One region of the Streptomyces niveiscabiei genome, then DNA from elsewhere that is predicted to be linked to it. Evidence: riboswitches for the same ligand, from Rfam matches in the RefSeq annotation. Region 1 holds a riboswitch; the other holds the start of a gene.
What was found. Region 1 has a riboswitch for glycine ahead of gcvP (aminomethyl-transferring glycine dehydrogenase). Riboswitches for the same ligand answer to the same signal wherever they lie in the genome.
Positions count from the first base shown of each region.

Region 2: another riboswitch for glycine. It lies ahead of gcvT (glycine cleavage system aminomethyltransferase GcvT); the one in region 1 lies ahead of gcvP (aminomethyl-transferring glycine dehydrogenase).

Region 1 is NZ_JARAYJ010000002.1:8,507-15,656, forward strand. It holds gene PV682_RS02235 (MerR family transcriptional regulator) at 1-262, shown strand, start outside; gene PV682_RS02240 (DNA polymerase IV) at 322-1,677, shown strand; gene PV682_RS02245 (PRC-barrel domain-containing protein) at 1,698-2,072, opposite strand; glycine riboswitch at 2,194-2,288, shown strand; glycine riboswitch at 2,289-2,402, shown strand; gene gcvP (aminomethyl-transferring glycine dehydrogenase) at 2,463-5,345, shown strand; gene PV682_RS02255 (ABC transporter ATP-binding protein) at 5,354-6,406, opposite strand; gene modB (molybdate ABC transporter permease subunit) at 6,745-7,150, opposite strand, start outside.
Region 2 is NZ_JARAYJ010000010.1:167,293-174,442, reverse strand. It holds gene gcvH (glycine cleavage system protein GcvH) at 1-130, opposite strand, end outside; gene gcvT (glycine cleavage system aminomethyltransferase GcvT) at 187-1,302, opposite strand; glycine riboswitch at 1,366-1,472, opposite strand; glycine riboswitch at 1,473-1,573, opposite strand; gene PV682_RS16825 (AAA family ATPase) at 1,761-2,420, shown strand; gene PV682_RS16820 (enhanced serine sensitivity protein SseB) at 2,491-3,270, shown strand; gene PV682_RS16815 (enhanced serine sensitivity protein SseB C-terminal domain-containing protein) at 3,391-4,212, shown strand; gene PV682_RS16810 (ABC transporter permease) at 4,509-5,507, shown strand; gene PV682_RS16805 (ABC transporter substrate-binding protein) at 5,537-7,150, shown strand, end outside.

The sequences.
Region 1 (7,150 bases):
GAAGGAACAGGGCTTCCGCGACCTGGAGCGCATGACCCTCATGAGCGACGGCGCGACGGTGTACGAGTGCACCTCGCCGGACGAGGTCCACGCGCTGCTCCAGGGCGGCCAGGGCGTCTTCGGGATCGCCGTCGGCGTGGTCTGGCGGGACGTGGAGGGCGCGCTGTCGCAGCTGCACGGCGAGCGCGTCGACACCGGCGAGACCCTGGTCGGGCACAACCCGGCGGACGAGCTGGCGCGGCGGCGGCACAAGGCGGTCTGAGGGCGCTCTCGGGCGCGTGTTCGGGCCCGTTGTCAGTGGCGTGGTGCAGCATCGGAGATGTGAGAAACGCGCCGACCGTCCTGCACCTCGACATGGACGCCTTCTACGCCTCGGTGGAGCAGGCGGCCAAGCCGAGTCTGCGCGGGAAGGCGGTCGTCGTCGGCGGGCTCGGGCCGCGCGGGGTGGTGGCGACCGCGTCGTACGAGGCCCGGGTGTTCGGGGTGCACTCGGCGATGCCCATGGCGCAGGCGCGCAGGCTCGCGCCCAACGCGGCGTACCTCGTGCCGCGGTTCGGGGTCTACCGGGCGATCAGCGAGCAGGTGATGGGGCTGCTGCGGGCGCTGTCGCCGCTGGTGGAGCCGCTCAGCCTGGACGAGGCGTTCGTGGACCTGGAGGCCGAGGGGGCGGCCTGGGACAGCGCGTCGGCGCGGGAGGCGGGCAGCAGGCTGCGGGCGGACATACGGGCCGTCACGGGGCTCACGGGGTCGGTGGGGCTCGCCGCGTCCAAGATGGTCGCGAAGATCGCCTCCGAGCGGGCCAAGCCGGACGGCCTGGTGCTCATCGAGCCGGGCACGGAACGCGCGCTGCTCGGGCCGATGCCGGTGCGGACGCTGCCCGGGGTCGGCCCGGCCACCGGCGACCATCTGCGCCGGGCCGGGATCACCACGGTCGACGAGATCGCGGAGGCCGGCGAGGACGAACTCGTCCGGCTGCTCGGCAAGGCGCACGGCCAGGGGCTGTACGCGATGGCGCTCGCGCGCGACGACCGGGCGGTGGTCGCCGAGCGGGAGACCAAGTCGGTGTCCGTGGAGGACACGTACGACGTGGACATCCACGACCGGCTGCGGGTCGGGTTCGAGGTGCGGCGGCTCGCGGACCGGTGCGTGCGGCGGCTGCGGGAGGCCCGGCTGTCGGGGCGGACCATCGTCCTGAAGGTGCGGCGGTACGACTTCTCGACGCTGACCCGCTCCGAGACCCTGCGCGGGCCCACCGACGATCCGGCGGTCGTGCGTGAGGCCGCGGCGCGGCTGCTGGAGTCCGTGGACACCACCGGCGGGGTGCGGCTGCTCGGGGTCGGGGTGTCGGGGCTCGCCGACTTCACGCAGGAGGACCTGTTCGCGCAGGCCGCGGAGGAGGTGCGGGATGAGGAGGAGGTGCCGGAGACACCGGGGGAGGCGGTGGCCGAGGCGGTGCCTGTCGAGCATCGGTGGCGGCCGGGGCAGGATGTGCGGCACGCCGGGTACGGGCAGGGGTGGGTGCAGGGGAGCGGGGTGGGGCGGGTGACCGTGCGGTTCGAGACGCCGGGGGACGTGGTGCCGGGGCGGGTGCGGACGTTCCGGGTCGACGATCCCGAGTTGGAGCAGGCGGAGGCGTTGCCGCTGGTGGCGGGGGGTGCTTGTGCGCAGGGGGCTTAGGGGGCGCGCGGTTTTGGGCCCTAGGCGGGCGGGTCGTCGCCGGCGATCGTGCCGAAGTCGCGGTCCTCGGGTGGGGTGGGGGCGACCGTGTCCATGCCGTAGTGGTGGTAGAGCTGGAGTTCCTGGGCGGGGGAGAGGTGGCGGCCCACGCCGAAGTCGGGGGCGTCCTTGATCAGGGCCCGGTCGTAGGGGACGCGCAGGGTGCCCTCGACGAGTTCGCTGGTCTCCAGGGGGACGAAGGCGTCGCGGGTGAACAGGCCCGTCCTTATCGCGGCCCACTCCGGGACGCCGGTCGCGTCGTCGAGGTAGACCTCGTCGATCGTGCCGATCTTCGCGCCGTGCCGGTCGTACGCCTTGCGGCCGATCAGGTTGCGCGGATCGATGTCGGTCTGCACGGGCCCTCCACTGGTCGCGGGGCGGCCGAAGCCTTCGTAAGGACTACGAAAGAGCACTTCGGGCCCGGTGGCCACTCGAAGGCTGGGGCGTTGACCTCGCTGGTAAGGTGAAAGTGGCTGTCGACCCTGTGCGGGAGAGTCCTCCGGAACCCTCGGAGGCGCCGAAGGAGCAACTCCTCCCCGGAATCTCTCAGGCTCACGTACCGCATGGGCGAGGTCACTCTGGAAAGCAGGGCGGGTGTCGACGGCGTCCGCTCTCACCGACGGTGAAAGCCGGGCGCTCGCGGGCGGCCGGTGAAGCTCTCAGGTCGAGATGACAGAGGGGGAGGCCGTTCGGGCACCCCGCAGCCGTGGTGCCACCGAAGGTCGTCTCGGCCAGGAGGCCCCCTCATGACCCCTCCCCGTATCCCGCTCAGCGTCCTGGAACAGGGCATTCCCTTCGAACAGCGCCATATCGGGCCCGACCGCGAGGCCCAGGCCAAGATGCTCGCGCAGGTCGGGTACGGCTCGCTGGACGAGCTGACCGCCGCCGCCGTACCGGACGCGATCAAGAACGTCGCCGCGCTGGACCTGCCGGGTGCGCGGACCGAGGCCCAGGTGCTCGCCGAACTGCGGGAACTGGCCGGGCGCAACCAGGTGCTCGGGTCGATGATCGGGCTCGGGTACTACGGGACGTTCACGCCGCCCGTCATCCTGCGGAACGTGATGGAGAACCCCGCCTGGTACACCGCGTACACGCCGTACCAGCCGGAGATCTCTCAAGGGCGCCTCGAAGCGCTGCTGAACTTCCAGACGATGGTCGCGGACCTGACCGGGCTGCCGACGTCCGGGGCCTCGCTGCTGGACGAGGGGACGGCCGCCGCCGAGGCGATGGCGCTGTCGCTGCGGATGGGGAAGAACAAGAAGGGGCTCTTCCTCGTCGACGCGGACGCCTTCCCGCAGACCGTCGCCGTCCTGCGGACGCGGGCCGAACCGGCCGGCGTCGAGGTCGTCGTCGCCGACCTCGGTGACGGGATCCCGGCCGAGGTCGCAGGCCGGGAGATCAACGGGGTGCTGATCCAGTACCCCGGCGCCTCCGGCGTCGTACGGGACATCAAGCCGCTCGTCGAGCAGGCGCACGAGGTGGGGGCGCTCGTCACCGTCGCCGCCGATCTGCTGGCGCTGACCCTGCTGACCTCGCCCGGGGAACTCGGGGCGGACATCGCCGTCGGGACCACACAGCGGTTCGGGGTGCCGATGGGGTTCGGGGGGCCGCACGCCGGATACATGGCCGTGCACGAGAAGTTCGCGCGGAGCCTGCCCGGGCGGCTCGTCGGGGTGTCCGTCGACGCGGACGGCAACCGGGCGTACCGGCTGGCGCTCCAGACGCGCGAGCAGCACATCCGGCGGGAGAAGGCGACCAGCAACATCTGCACGGCGCAGGTGCTGCTCGCCGTCATGGCCGGGATGTACGCCGTCTACCACGGGCCCGACGGGCTGCGGCAGATCGCCTGGAAGACGCACCGGTACGCCACCGTCCTCGCCGAGGGGCTGCGGGCCGGGGGTGTCGAGGTCGTCCACGGGGCCTTCTTCGACACGGTGTCGGCGCGGGTGCCCGGCGGTGCGGCCCGGGTCGTCGAGGCCGCTCGGGACGGCGGGGTGAATCTGCGGCTCGTCGACGCGGACCACGTGTCCGTCGCCTGTGACGAGACCACGACGCGGGAGCAACTCGCCGTCGTGTGGGGGGCGTTCGGGGTTTCCGGGGATGTCGACTCGCTGGACTCTTCGGCCCGGGAAGGGCTGGGCGACGAGGTGCTGCGGCGGGACGAGGTGCTGACGCATCCCGTGTTCCATCAGCACCGGTCCGAGACCGCCATGCTGCGGTACCTGCGGCGGCTTGCCGATCGGGACTACGCGCTCGACCGGGGGATGATCCCGCTCGGGTCCTGCACGATGAAGCTCAACGCGACGACCGAGATGGAGCCGGTCACCTGGCCCGAGTTCGGGCAGCTGCACCCCTTCGCGCCGGTCGAGCAGGCCGAGGGGTACCTCACGCTCATCCGGGAGCTGGAGGAGCGGCTCGCCGAGGTCACCGGGTACGACAAGGTGTCCCTCCAGCCCAACGCCGGGTCGCAGGGGGAGTTGGCGGGGCTGCTCGCCGTACGCGCCTATCACCGGGCCAACGGGGATCTTCAGCGGACCGTGTGTCTCATTCCGTCGTCCGCCCATGGGACCAATGCGGCTAGTGCCGTGATGGCCGGGATGAAGGTCGTCGTCGTCAAGACCTCCGAGGACGGGGAGGTCGACGTCGAGGATCTGCGGGGGAAGATCGGGCAGTACCGGGATGAGCTCGCGGTGCTGATGATCACGTACCCGTCCACGCACGGGGTGTTCGAGGAGCATGTCGGGGAGATCTGCGGGCTTGTCCATGAGGCCGGTGGGCAGGTCTATGTCGACGGGGCCAATCTGAATGCGCTGGTCGGGCTTGCCAAGCCCGGGCATTTCGGTGGGGACGTCTCCCATCTGAATCTGCACAAGACGTTCTGTATTCCTCATGGTGGGGGTGGGCCTGGGGTGGGGCCTGTGGCTGTGCGGGCTCATCTCGCGCCTTATCTGCCGAATCATCCTTTGCAGAGTGAGGCCGGGCCCGCTACCGGGGTCGGGCCTGTTTCCGCTGCGCCCTGGGGGTCTGCCGGGATTCTTCCCATTTCCTGGGCCTATGTGCGGCTCATGGGTGGGGAAGGGCTGAAGCGGGCCACCCAAGTCGCCGTGTTGTCCGCGAATTACATCGCCAAGCGGCTTGAGCCTCACTATCCCGTGCTCTACACCGGGCCCGGGGGGCTGGTCGCGCACGAGTGCATCATCGATCTGCGGCCCCTGACCAAGGCGACCGGGGTGAGCGTCGACGATGTCGCCAAGCGGCTCATCGACTACGGGTTCCATGCGCCGACCATGTCGTTCCCCGTTGCGGGGACGCTGATGATCGAGCCCACGGAGTCGGAGGATCTGGCCGAGCTGGATCGGTTCTGTGCGGCGATGATCGCTATTCGGGGGGAGATCGAGAAGGTGGGGGCCGGGGAGTGGGCGGCGGATGACAATCCGCTGCGGAATGCTCCGCATACCGCTGCCGCGTTGAGCGGGGAGTGGGCTCACTCCTATACGCGGGAAGAGGCCGTGTTCCCCGGTGGGGGGTCCGTTTCCGAGAAGTACTGGCCTCCTGTTCGGCGGATCGATCAGGCTTATGGGGATCGGAACCTCGTGTGTTCCTGCCCTCCGCTCGAGTCTTATCAGTAGGGGTTCCGCTACGCCGGGTACGCGTGTGTCTGGGCCGCCTTCAAGGAGGCCCAGATGTCCGTGCCCGGGTGGAGGCCCAGGTCTGCCGCCGCCGCTGTGGTGAGGTCCGCCGTCAAGGGGAGGTCGCCTTTCAGGTCGGCGCGGATCTGGTCGCCGTGGGATTCCAGGCCCGCGACCTGGCAGTGCCAGAGGTTGCGGGCGCTGGTGTTTTCGGGGCGGGTTCGGTGGAGGGTCACCGCGGACGGGGGGAACGCGACGAATGCGGGGCCCTTCAGGTGTTCCGACGTGGTGATTTGTTGGCCTGTGGGGAGGGTTACCGTCGTGCCTTCCGCCTTGCCCTTGTAGAGGTTCAGGCCCACCAGCTGCGCTATGTAGTCCGTGCGGGGGTGGCGGGCTATGTCTGCGGGGGTGCCCTCCTGGACTATCGATCCCTGTTCTATGACCACCAGGCGGTCTGCCAGGACCATCGCGTCCAGGGGGTCGTGGGTGACGATGACCGCTACCGCTTCGAAGTCTGCTAGGTGGTGGCGGAGTTGGGCTCTCACGTCCAGGCGGGTTCTTGCGTCCAGGGCTGCCAGGGGTTCGTCCAGGAGCAGTAGGCGGGGGTTTGTCGCCAGGGCTCTTGCGAGTGCTACGCGTTGGGCCTGGCCGCCTGAGAGGTTTCGGGGTTTTGTGGTGGCGTGGTTTTCCAGGCCCATACGGGTCAGCCACTCTTTTGCTCGGGTCCGGGATTCGGATTTTGTGGCGCCCTGGCATCTGGGGCCGAAGGCTATGTTGTCCAGGGCTGTGAGGTGGGGGAAGAGGAGGTAGTCCTGGAAGACGACTCCTACCGGGCGGGATTCGGGGGGTGTGTTCTCCAGGGGGTGGCCGTCCAGGTGGAGGTGGCCTGAGGTCAGGGGGAGCAGGCCCGCCAGTGCTCTGAGGGCGGTGGTTTTACCGGCGCCGTTGGGGCCCAGGAGGGCTAGGACTTCGCCGGGGGTGGCTTTGAGCGTGATGTTCAGGTGGAAGGTCGGGGGGTGGGTTACTACGAGGTGGGTGTGCAGGCCGGGGTGGGTGGTCATGGGGGTCCTGGGGTTGGTTTTCCCGCCCGCCCACCCGTGCGGGTTTGGTTGTCGGGTGCGGGTGGTTCTTGTGGGGGGAGCTGTTGAGTGGCGGCTGCGGGGAGGGTGGGTTCGGGTGGGGTGGGGGTGGGTTTTTGTTGAGGGTCGGGTGCGGGTTTGTTGTGGCTGGTCGCGCAGTTCCCCGCGCCCCTGGGGTGGGAGTGGGGGCTGTGGGTTGGGATGTGAGGTGGGTGGGGCTGGCGTGCTCGTGAGGTGGTAGCCGTTTGTTGGTGGGGTTCCGCGCCTTTTGAGGGGGTGGGACTTTGTGGCGGGAGCCGCATGTTCAGGGTTTTTTGCGTTCAGGTTGTTGTCAGCCAGTTTTCTCTCAGGGCCGCCAGGACCGCTATGGAGACGGTCAGGAGGACCAGGCTCAGGGCCATTGCTGATTCCGGGTTGCTTTGCAGGGCCAAGTAGACCGCCAGGGGCATTGTCTGGGTTTTTCCTGGGAAATTGCCTGCGAAGGTGATCGTGGCGCCGAATTCGCCCAGTGCTCTTGCCCAGGCCAGGACCGCTCCTGCGGCTATGCCGGGGGCGATGAGGGGGAGGGTTATTCTGCGGAATGCTGTGAAGCGGGTTGCTCCCAGGGTGGCCGCTGCTTCTTCGTAGCGGGGGTCCGCTGCTCTTAGGGTGCCTTCTACGCTGATCACAAGGAACGGCATGGCTACGAATGCCTCGGCTATCACCACGCCTGTTGTCGTGAAGGGG
Region 2 (7,150 bases), on a different contig from region 1:
GCTCGACGAAGACGACGTCACCGAGGGCGTTCGCCGCGTGCTCGGTGATCCCGACCGTCGCGACGCCGTCCTCGGCGGGCGAGATCCACTCGTGTTCCTTGCTGTAGCGCAGGTTCTGGGGGTTGCTCATGGCCTGAATTCTCCTGTACGCGGGGGAGTGCTGATGAATAGGGGACTGCGGGAGGGTTACTTCGCGCGCTGGTAGAACGGCAGAGCCACGACCTCGTACGCCTCGTGGCTCCCCCGGATGTCGACGCCGACCCCGGCCGTCCCCGGCGCCGCGTGCGCCGCGTCGACGTACGCCATCGCGATCGGCCTGCCCAGCGTCGGGGAGGGGGCGCCGGAGGTCACCTCGCCGATGACGGCGCCGCCCGCGACGACGTCGTACCCGGCACGCGGTACGCGCCGGCCCTCGGCGATCAGCCCGACCAGGACCCGGGGCGGCTTGCGCTCGGCGAGCGCGGCGGCCTCGGCGAGGGCCTCGCGCCCCACGAAGTCACCGTCCTTGCCGAACTTCACCACGCGCCCGAGCCCGGCATCGAAGGGCGTCAGGGCCGTCGACAGCTCGTGCCCGTACAGCGGCATGCCCGCTTCGAGGCGCAGCGTGTCCCGGCAGGACAGACCGCAGGGCACGACATCAGCGGAGGCGGCCAGCGCCTCCCACAGCGCCACCGCGTCCGACGGCGCCACGAACAGCTCGAACCCGTCCTCCCCGGTGTACCCGGTGCGCGCGATCAGCGCCGGCACCCCGGCGACCGTCCCGGGCAGCCCGGCGTAATACTTCAGACCTACGAGATCGGCGTCCGTCAGCGCCCCGACGATCCCCGCGGCCTTGGGCCCCTGCACGGCGATCAGCGCGTACGCGTCCCGGTCGTCGCGCACGAGAGCGTCGAACCCGGCGGCCCGCTCGGTCAGCGCGTCCAGCACGACCTGCGCGTTCGAGGCGTTCGCGACGACCATGAACTCGGTCTCGGCGAGCCGGTAGACGATCAGGTCGTCCAGGATGCCGCCGTCGGCCCGGCAGATCATCGTGTAGCGGGCCCGGCCCACCCCGACCGCCGCGAGGTCGCCGACCAGCGCGTAGTTCAGCAGGGCCGCGGCCTGCGGCCCGGTGACGGTGATCTCGCCCATGTGCGAGAGGTCGAAGAGCCCCGCGCGCGTGCGGACGGCGGTGTGCTCCTCGCGCTCCGAGCCGTAGCGCAGCGGCATGTCCCAGCCCGCGAAGTCGGTCATGGTCGCGCCGAGCGAGCGGTGCAGGGCATCGAGCGCGGTACGGCGCGGTACGGCGGAACTGCTGGTCATCGGGCGTTCGTCTCCCAGGTGCGACGGGGTGGGGCAAGGGCTTCCCGTCCAGGAACGAGAAGATCCTCCCCATCTGTCATCGGAACCTGAGAGGTTCGCCGTGACCCTCGCGGGGAACACGGCTTGCACCTTGGGTGGGACCGCCGGGGCGGCCCGCTTTTCAGATGTGCCTCGCCCACGCGGTAACGGTGCCTGAGAGATTCAAGGGAGGGACTTGCTCCTTCGGCGCCCCAGCGGGACAGCGAGCCGGGGACTCTCCCGCGCGGATTCGAACGGCCGGTATGCAGTTGGCGCGGCCATCATCGCACGCCACCCCGGTCGTGCGGCAGGGCCAGATCTGTAACCGGGCTGTGGCAGGAGGCGCACCAAATCGCGAGACAGATTCCATTACCTTCTCTTTACTGTCTATGGGGAGACCCGTATCTGACGGGACTGCTCCAAGGGGAGGACGATCAACGGTGAACAGGACCACGGCGTACGCGACGGCGCTGCCCGCCCAGCCGGCGGCCCCCGCGCGGGAGAGCCGCGCCGGGCACCCCGCGCCGGTCGTCCGCGACCTGCGCGACCGCGCCGGACACAGCCCGCACGCCCTCCTCTTCGGCCCCCGCGACCTCGTCGTCGTCACGGGCCTGCCCGGCAGCGGCAAGTCCACGCTGATGCGCCGCGCGGTCCACGGCACCCGCGTCGACTCCCAGGACACCCGGGACCGCTGGGACGCCCGTACGCCCTCCTGGCTGCCGTACGCCGCCTACCGCCCCCTCGTCCGCCTCGCCCACTACGCGGGCCTGTGGCGCGCCCTGCGCTCCGGCGAGGGCGTCGTGGTCCACGACTGCGGCACCCAGTCCTGGGTGCGGGGCTGGCTCGCCCGCGACGCCCGCCGCCGCGGCGGCACCCTCCACCTCCTCCTGCTGGACGTCACCCCGGACACGGCCCTTGAGGGCCAGCGCGAACGGGGCCGGGGCGTCTCCCGGTACGCGTTCCTGCGCCACCGCCACGCGGCGTCCCGCCTGATCGGCTCGGTGGAGCGGGGCGGCCTGCCCGACGGCTGCGGCGCGGCCATCCTGCTGGACCGGGAGGCGGCGGACGCGCTGCGGAGGATCGCGTTCACCCGGGGCTGAACCGGCCCGCCCCGGTACGCCTTTAAGCTTTTCCTCCTCGACAGCGGTTCCCAGCAGGCGGTAGACAGCGATGGACTTCCCGACCGACTTCCCGGTCCCCGCACACCCCCACTCCCACGGCGGCTGGCCGGGGAACGAACTGGAGGAGGTGCTCTCCGCCTCCCTGGGGGTGCCGTCCGCGGGCGGCCGGATCATCGAGGTCCTCGCGCGCAGCTTCGTCTGGATCCCGCTGCCCAACGGCGGCGGCCCCCGCACCGGCCCCCTCGACCTGCCCACGATCGACATCGCCGGCCAGGTGTACGTCCCCGTCTTCACCTCCGAGGAACAGTTCCGCCAGGTCACCGGCGCGCACATGTCGTACACGATCGCCCCGGCGGCCGAGTTCGCCAAGGGCCTCCCCCCGCAGGTCGGCATCGCCCTGAACCCCGACGGCGTCGTAGGCGTCCCGCTCCCGCCGCAGGCGGTCGCCGACCTCTGCCGGGCGGGCCGCACCCCCCTCGACGGCACCGCCTCCGGCGCCCGGGTCCGCCTCTTCGAGCCGGACTGGCAGGACGACCCGGTGGACTTCCTCGCGGAGGCGTCCAAGGAGTTCGAGGCGACGGGCGTCGTCCTGACGGCCCGCCGCTGCCTGGCGGCGATCGAGACCGCGGAACCGGTCATGTTCGTCGGGGTCGAACTCACCCACTGGGACGGCGAGTCCGGCGAACGGCCGCTGGACGCGCTGGGCAGGGCGCTGGGCCGGGTCCCGGTGCGGTGGGGCGTGAACCTGATCCTCCTGGACGTGGCGCAGGACCCGGTGGGGGAGTGGCTGAAGCTGAACGTCCGGCCCTTCTACTCCCGCACCACCTAGAAACCCGCCCCTCACCTGTCGTACACCCAACCGGCGAACCCCCCGTAGGCGCTTAAGCTTGACCCCGACGCAGGGCAACGGGCATCCACGGGGCAACTTTTACGAAGGGTCGGTAAAGACGTGAGCGTGAGCGGCACCGCTGCGGCCGGCCAGGTCGAGCACATGCTGCGCCAGGTCACGCCTGGCCGCTACGACGCCTACGAGGCACTCCTGCGCGCGCTCTCGACCCCCACCACCGGCCAGGTCTGGATGCTGCTGTGGCACGGCCAGTCCGGCTCCCCGGACGCCCAGTACGGCTCGATGGAGGTGGACGGCCACGCGTACGCGCCCTGCGTGACGTCCGCCCAGGAGCTGTCCGCGAGCGGCTGGAACCGTTCGTACGAGGTGGTGGACGGCCTCGACGCGGCCCGCACCCTGTACCCGGACCGCCACGGCCTGTGGCTGAACCCGCACGCCCCGGGCGGCGGCGTGGGCGTCCCCTGGGCCGACCTGCGCCGCATCGCGACGGGCCTGGACCGCCAGCCCCCCGGCCCGCTGCGCCTGTCGGACCCGGCGGTGGAGATCCCGCACTTCTACGCCCTCCTCGGCCAGAACGCCCACCGCACCCCCGCGATCAGGGCGCTGCGCCGCGCCTGGGTCCAGCCGGCCCTGGGCCAGCCGTACCTGTCGATCGGCCTGGACGTGTACGACACGTCGCCGCAGTCGGTGGACGCGGTGCGCGCGATGATGCAGCAGTCGATCGGCGCCGTCCCCGACGGCCTGCCCGTCTCCACGGTCGCGATGACCGACGAGTACGACCCGGTCGTCCTGTGGATGCGGGCCAACGCCCGCCCGTTCTACGACCGCGAGGCGCACGCCCCGGCGCAGCAGCCGCCGGCTCCCCAGTCCCCGCGGTCCCCGGCGGCCGGCTACGGCTACCCGGCGACGCCTGGCGCGTACTGATCGCCCCCGCCGTCTCCTGACGCTCCGTCATCTCAGGAAACCCACTCGTTACACCGACCCGTGTTCATCTCCGCGCGTAGAGCGAACCGGTACGTGTCAGTATGGCCGTATTGATCAACTTGCCCTCGTCCGAGGGTCGTTACCCACTGTTCGGATAACGGAAGCCTTCGGTCGGCATCACGGTTGTGCATACTTTCGCCGCCACATCTGGCGCGTGATCGCGAGCGCATTGAAGACTCGCCTCCCATAAGACGCGAGTAAGGCCGGTCACCACCGGCGGGAAGGGTCAGTGCACTGTGACCGCACCGATCGAGACCACCGGGTCGGAGGCCGGAGCACAGCCGGAAGCCGTGCTCGCCGGGGCCAACCAGAGCCAGATCGAAGGGCGTTCACTCACCCAGATCGCCTGGACCCGGTTCAAGCGCGACAAGCTGGCCGTGGCCGGCGGCATCGTCGTCGTCCTGCTCGTCCTCATGGCGATCCTCGCCAAACCCATCGAGGCCGTCTTCGGCCTCGACCCGAACAAGTTCAACCAGGACCTCATCGACCCGGCGATGCAGGCGCCCATCGGCGGCTGGGGCGGCATGAGCTGGGACCACCCGCTCGGCGTCGACCCGCAGTACGGCCGCGACATGCTCGCCCGCATCATCGACGGGTCCTGGGTCTCCCTGCTCGTCGCGGGCGGCGCCACGCTGCTGTCGGTCGTCATCGGCACCGTCCTCGGTGTCGTCGCCGGCTACTACGGCGGCTGGGTCGACTCGGTCATCAGCCGGCTGATGGACACCTTCCTCGCCTTCCCGCTGCTGCTCTTCGCCATCGCCATCTCGGCCTCCGTCCAGGACGGCTTCTTCGGCCTGAACGGGCTCCCGCTGCGGATCTGCGTCCTGATCTTCGTCATCGGCTTCTTCAGCTGGCCGTACATCGGGCGCATCGTGCGCGCCCAGACGATGACCCTGCGCAAACGCGAGTTCGTCGAAGCCGCGCACAGCCTCGGCGCGCGCGGTCCGTACGTCCTCTTCCGGGAACTCCTCCCGAACCTCGTCGCACCGATCCTCGTCTACTCGACGCTGATCATCCCGACGAACATCCTCTTCGAGGCCAGCCTCAGCTTCCTCGGGGTCGGTATCGCACCCCCGCAGGCTTCCTGGGGCGGGATGCTCAGCAACGCCGTGGATCTCTACACAGCGGATCCGCAGTACATGTTCGTGCCCGGACTGGCGATCTTCATCACCGTCCTGGCGTTCAACCTGCTGGGTGACGGGCTGCGCGACGCACTCGACCCTCGCAGCAAGTGATCCACAACGACCGAGGGGGATTTCCTCAGGTGAAGACGAGAAGAGTGACCGCCGCGATCGCGTCGGTCCTGGCGATCTCGCTGGGCGCTTCCGCCTGCGGCGGCGACAGCGACAGCGGCGGCGGCTCCGCCAAGGGGAAGAAGGACGAGGGGTTGACGTCCATCGTCAACGTCTCGAACAAGAAGGGGGGCACCCTCAGCTTCGAGCACTCGGACGTCGCGGACTCCCTGGACCCCGGCAACACGTACTACGGCTGGGTGCAGAACTTCTCCCGCCTGTACGGCCGTACGCTCACGACGTTCAAGCCGGCCGCCGGCAAGGACGGCCTGACCGTCGTCCCCGACCTGGCCGAGTCGCTGGGCCAGCCCAGCCCCGACGCCAAGACGTGGACGTACAAGCTGCGCGCCGGCGTCAAGTTCCAGGACGGGACCCCGGTCACGTCCAAGGACGTCAAGTACGCCATCGAGCGCTCCAACTTCGCGCCCGAGGTGCTCTCCAACGGGCCGACGTACTTCAAGTCCTACCTGGTCGGCGGCGACAAGTACCAGGGCCCGTACAAGGACAAGAACCCGAACGGCCTCGCGTCCATCGAGACGCCGGACGCGCAGACCATCGTGTTCAAGCTGAAGCAGCCGTTCGCGGACTTCGACTACCTGGCGACCTTCTCGCAGACGGCCCCCATCCCGGCCGCGAAGGACGACGGCGCCAAGTACGTCCAGCACATGGTGTCCTCGGGCCCCTACCAGTTCCAGTCCTACGAGGAGGGCCGCAGCGCCACCCTCGTGCGCAACCCGCAGTGGGACCCGAAGACGGACCCGATCCGCAAGGCCCTGCCGGACAAGATCACCATCAAGTTCAAGGTGAACCCGGTCACGATCGACAACGACCTGATCTCCGACCGGGTCACCGTCGACGCGGCGGGCGCCGGCGTCCAGGCCGCCACCCAGCCGAAGGTCCTCAAGGGCAAGCTCGCCAACCAGACGGACAGCTCGTACGCCGGCGCCACGCAGTACATCGCGCTGAACCAGAACGTCGAGCCGTTCAACAACATCAACTGCCGCAAGGCCGTGCAGTACGCCGTCGACAAGCAGTCCATCCTGGACGCGGCCGGCGGCACCCCGAAGGGTGACATCGCCACCACGCTGCTGCCCCCGTCGGTCAACGGCTACACCAAGTTCGACACCTACCCGTCGGCCGGCAGCCGGGGCGACGCGGCCAAGGTCAAGGAATTCCTCACCGCGTGCGGCAAGCCCAACGGCTTCAACACGATCCTGACCGCCCGCTCCGACCGTCCCGCCGAGGTCGCGCAGGCCACCGCCGTCCAGGCGTCGCTCAAGAAGTACGGCATCAACGTCGAGATCCGGCAGTTCCCGGCCGGCAAGTACTTCTCGAACTTCGCCGGTGTCCCGTCCTACGTCCACCAGCAGAAGCTCGGCATGCTGTCCATGGCGTGGGGCTCCGACTGGCCGACCGGCTTCGGCTTCCTCGACCAGATCGTCAACGGCTCCGCCATCAAGCCCTCGGGCGGCAACAACCTGATGGAGCTGAACGACCCGAAGATCAACGCGGCCCTCGCCTCGACGATCGCCAACACCGACGCCGCCGCCCGCACCAAGGGCTGGGGCGACATCGACAAGATGGTC